DNA from 2 places in the Saccharospirillum sp. genome. Region 2 is predicted to be linked to the other one. Evidence: predicted binding sites of a transcription regulator. Region 2 holds the regulator's gene; the other holds the start of a gene.
The links. The regulator LexA, encoded in region 2, represses DNA repair genes until DNA is damaged. The targets are predictions, from matches to a motif close to TACTGTNTANNTANACAGTA.
Positions count from the first base shown of each region.

Region 1: dinB (DNA polymerase IV) is a predicted target of LexA. The motif match lies at 1,066-1,085, and genes of this name have one in related genera.

Region 1 covers NZ_JBBECH010000045.1:18,161-20,566, forward strand. Annotated here, with positions in the region: gene WEB54_RS07285 (PLDc N-terminal domain-containing protein) at 1-63, shown strand, start outside; gene WEB54_RS07290 (patatin-like phospholipase family protein) at 79-951, opposite strand; gene dinB (DNA polymerase IV) at 1,131-2,183, shown strand; gene WEB54_RS07300 (DUF418 domain-containing protein) at 2,283-2,406, shown strand, end outside.
Region 2 covers NZ_JBBECH010000026.1:60,002-62,407, reverse strand. Annotated here, with positions in the region: gene WEB54_RS03850 (alpha/beta hydrolase) at 1-712, opposite strand, end outside; gene lexA (transcriptional repressor LexA) at 786-1,391, shown strand; gene dnaQ (DNA polymerase III subunit epsilon) at 1,438-2,175, opposite strand; gene rnhA (ribonuclease HI) at 2,239-2,406, opposite strand, start outside.

The DNA.
Region 1 (2,406 bases), on a different contig from region 2:
ATCATGCTGCTGATACCCTTCCTCGGCTTTATTCTGTGGCTGTTGCTGGGCCCCAAGCGATAGTTCGAGAGTACCGTGTCAACGCTTGTTTTTCAGGGCTTTCATGGTCAGCTCATAGCCCAGCTCGATCATTTCGGCACCCCGGTGGAAATCCAGAATGCCGCATGCATCGACGGGTACTTCTATCAGCAAATCGGGCTCGAAAGCGGCTAACTGGTAGCGGGCGATGCGGTCCTGCATGGCTTCAACAGATTGGGCGAAAATATCAACAACCGAGTCGTTGTTACTCTGCGTTTCACCAGTCAACCCCAGTGATTGCCGGGTCTGCTGAAACCACTGTATCAGCTTGTTCGGGTGTTCGGCGGCGGGTATTTTGTCTGGCAGGTCTGCTGCTGTCTGAGACGTATTTCCGTTCAGTGAAACCACGACGTTAAACTCGGCATCATGATACAACATTGGCGTCATCGGCAGTGGACTCAACAATCCACCGTCGACCAGCAGCCGGCCCTTACGGTGCTCCGGCGTGAAAAAACCGGGAATGGCAATGGAGGCTCGAATGGCGTCGAACATGGAGCCCCGGGTAATCCAGACCTCCTCTCTTTTTTGAATATCGGTCGCGACCGCGCTGAAAGGTAGATTGAGTTCTTCGATTTGGGTATCACCCACCAGCTCAGCCAGTCGATCCATGATTCGATCGCCTTTGAACAGGCCAACCCGGGAATAGGAGAAATCCAGCAATTTCCAGATATCTCCCAGGGAAAGATTGCTGACCCAATCGGCGTAGTCGTCCATTTTATTAGCCGCGTAGAGCCCCCCAACCAGAGCGCCAATCGAGGAACCGGCAATGGAACTGATCTGATAGTCCCCATCGTCTTTAAGCGCCCGCAAAACACCAATGTGAGCCAGCCCGCGAGCGCCACCACTGCCCAGCGCTATGGAAGTTTTCTTCACTCTGTGTCTCTCTTATTGAATTTATGGCCCAGGGAGTCTGTTGGACTTAAGGGGATCAAAGCAAAAAGCCTACACCTACCGCCGCCTGATGACTATGGGGTAAACCCCGCCAGAAACTGGACATCCATACAGTTATTGACCATACTTTTTGATCAGCTGTATCACCCCGACGTCTGCCCATGCGCAAAATACTCCACAGCGATGCCGATTGCTTCTACGCGGCCGTTGAAATGCGCGACAACCCCGAGTTGCGCGGCATCCCCCTGGCCGTGGGCGGCGCGGTAGATCGTCGTGGCGTGATTGCGACCTGCAACTACGAAGCCCGCGCCTACGGTGTCCGGTCTGCGATGTCGACCGCCATGGCGTTAAAAAAGTGCCCGCACCTGACGCTGGTGCACGGCCGCATGGACGTTTACAAGGAAGTCTCCAGCCAGATCTTCGATATCTACCGCCGCTATACCAACCTGATCGAGCCGCTCTCTCTGGACGAAGCCTATATGGATGTAAGCGATAGCCTGGCCTGCCAGGGCAGTGCCACGCGCATGGCGGAGGCGATTCGGGAGGCGGTAAAACGGGAAGTCGGATTAACGGTGTCTATTGGCGTAGCGCCCAATAAATTTCTCGCCAAAATTGCCAGCGACTGGAACAAACCGGACGGTTTGAAAGTCATTCTGCCGGATGAGATCGACGCCTTTGTGCTCGACCTGTCGGTCACTAAACTCCACGGCGTTGGCCAGCGCACCGCCGAACGGTTGCACGCCCAGGGGCTCTACACCTGCGGTGATGTGCGTCAGCAGTCTCTGCGCAGCCTACTCGAACGCAATGGCAGTTTCGGGCAACGCCTGTGGGATCTGGCACATGGCCGGGATGAGCGCAGTGTTAAAGTCACCCGCCAGCGTAAATCGGTCAGTACCGAAACCACTTTCGTCCAGGACCTGCCCGACCTTGAACAGTGCCAGGCCCGGTTACCGGAACTGATAGAGGATCTGGAGAGTCGATTTTCCCGCCTGAACGGTTACCGCATCGAAGGAGCCGTAGTGAAAGTTAAATTCAACGACTTCCAGCAGACCACCGCCGAACACAGCCACACAGCGCCCAATGCCTCCGTTTTCAACGCCTTGCTGGAAGAAGCCTGGTACCGGCGAAGCTTGCCGGTGCGTTTGCTGGGCGTGGGTTACCGCCTGAGCCTGGTGCCTCAGCAGGATGGACCATCGCAATTGCCGCTTTGGTAAGCGTGGCTGAGAAACCCGTTTCCGTGACACAGCGGTAACCGCCCCCGGTTTTTTCTGGCAGACTGCGGTAGAACCTCATTTCCGGGCCGCCTACCTGCCATGCACACAACCAGCACGCAAGACCGGATCGGCAGCCTCGACCTGATACGGGGCGTTGCCATTCTCGGCATCTACATCATGAACATCTACTCGATGACGGCACCGGACATCGCCTACTCCGTAC
Region 2 (2,406 bases):
AGAGACGGGCCTCTACTGCTTTCAGCCTGGGTTTTATCAATGCCTGATCGTAGGCCCGCCAACGTCCGAACCAACCCTGACGCCGCAACAAATGCCGAAACAAGGTTACGGGCTCACGCTCTTCACTCCCCTCCTGGCGATACCAGCGTCGCCAACCAAGACGTAACCGGTGCCAGGTTTTAACACCGGGCAACCAGAACACCCGGCGAGGACAGATTGGTGCCGCATTCAGAAGCACAACATTGGCCGCGTATTGGCGCACGACCGCATGTTGTAACACCATTTCACAGCCAAACCCCTGACTGATCAGCGTTGGTAACTGGGCGGTTTTTTCTTCAATGAACTGAATGGCCGGTGGCAAATCATACTCGGCCATGACTTCCAGAGTATTGAGCGCAGGCCTCTGATTGCGGGAAGACAAGCCATGACCGCGCCAGTCCATCAGCCAGACATCGTATCCTGCCCGGACCAGGGCGCCAGCAACCCCGCCAACGCCGTAATCGAGCCATTGCCAGTGATTAGAGAAGGCATCGTGCACCAGCAGGACCGGATGGCCACGCGATATTTGCTCGGAATGCAGCCGAACCAGGGCAATCTCTACCGTATTGTCGGTGCTGGTGTTGGGCTTGAGCGAATAAACATCTTCATAAATGCCCTCTTTGTATTCCGCGCTCAACAACGCGACCGGGAAGTATTGACTGCTACTTTTCAAACCAGAGAATCCTTTACAGCGATTACAGGCTGTATATAATCACAGCTACTGTATAAAAAAACAGGGCGACATTATGTTTAAACTGACGGCTCGTCAACAACAAGTTCTCGACCTCGTAAAAGACCACATGCTGGAAACCGGCTACCCTCCTACCCGGGCAGAGATTGCCAGCCAATTGGGTTTCCGCTCCCCCAATGCCGCTGAAGAGCACCTCAAGGCACTGGCGCGAAAGGGAGCCATCGAAATCATTCCTGGCGCATCGCGTGGCATTCGCCTTCCCGAAGAGCCTGAATCCGGTCTTCCGGTTGTGGGTCGTGTCGCAGCTGGCGAGCCCATTCTGGCTCAGGAGCAAATTGAAGAATTCCTGAGTCTCCCGTCTACCCTGTTCAGCCCCAAAGCCGACTTTTTACTGCAGGTTCAGGGATTAAGCATGAAAAATATGGGCATTCTGGAAGACGACCTCATCGCCGTCCATAAAACCGACCAGGTGCGCAATGGCGATGTCGTCGTAGCCAGGGTGGGCGACGATGTTACCGTTAAACGCTACGAGCGCGAAGGTCAGATTGTCACGCTTTACCCGGAAAATGAAGACTTTGAACCGATCAAAGTTGATTTAACCCAACAGGACTTCGCCATCGAAGGCTTGTATGTGGGCGTTATTCGGCGTTCGCTGCACTAAAACAAGCGCTGCAACACACAACACTACCCAACGAACTGGCTGGCTCTCAGCTATTTTTACCAGCCAGTTCGAGCCACAAGGGTGATTTCCCGGCTGCTTTTTCGATAACAGCCAACATCTCACGATGCGCGACCTGCTCTTCCGCAGTCGGTTGCACACGCTTGAGTGACTGGTTTGATGCAATAACAGCGCTGGCATCAAAACTCACTTGTTCCGTACTGTTCTCTTCTTCATCATCCAGTATCAGCGCGGTTTGCCCACCGGTCATCAGCAAATAAACATCAGCCAGAATTTCCGAGTCGAGCAAGGCTCCGTGCAAGGTGCGGTGTGAATTATCGATGCCATACCGCTTACACAGCGCATCCAGCGAAGCTTTAGCACCTGGGTGTTTTTCGCGCGCCAGTTTCAGCGTATCAAGAACACCACATACCTCTTTAAGCTGACCAAACTGAGTAAAGCCCTCATCGGCGAGGCGGTTAAACTCCATCTGTAAGAAGCCCATATCAAAGGCGGAATTGTGTATTACCAGCTCTGCACCGCTGACGTAATCCCAGAAAGACTGGGCAATGTCCCGGAACTTGGGCGCGTCTTTTACCTTGTTGTTATCAATCCCGTGTACCGCTATCACTTCTTCGGGAATATCGCGCTCAGGATTGATGTAGTAATGAAAATGTCGACCGGTCAGCTTTCGATCCACCAGCTCCACGCACCCGACTTCCACAATACGATCACCTTTGTTGGGGCTTAAACCCGTGGTTTCGGTATCCAGTACGATTTGTCTCATCTTGCTAAAGATCTCATCCAGTCATGTTCTGATTAAGGTTGCATACGCCAGGGCCGAACGCGTTTAAACCCGGGTGCTGCGATGATCAATACCCATATTTGCCAGCGCATCGGCCCGCTCGTTCCCGGGGTGTCCGGCATGGCCCTTGACCCAATGCCAGTTAACGCTGTGTCGCGCTATGCTCTCGTCCAGGCGTTGCCATAAATCCCGGTTTTTCACGTCTTTTTTGGC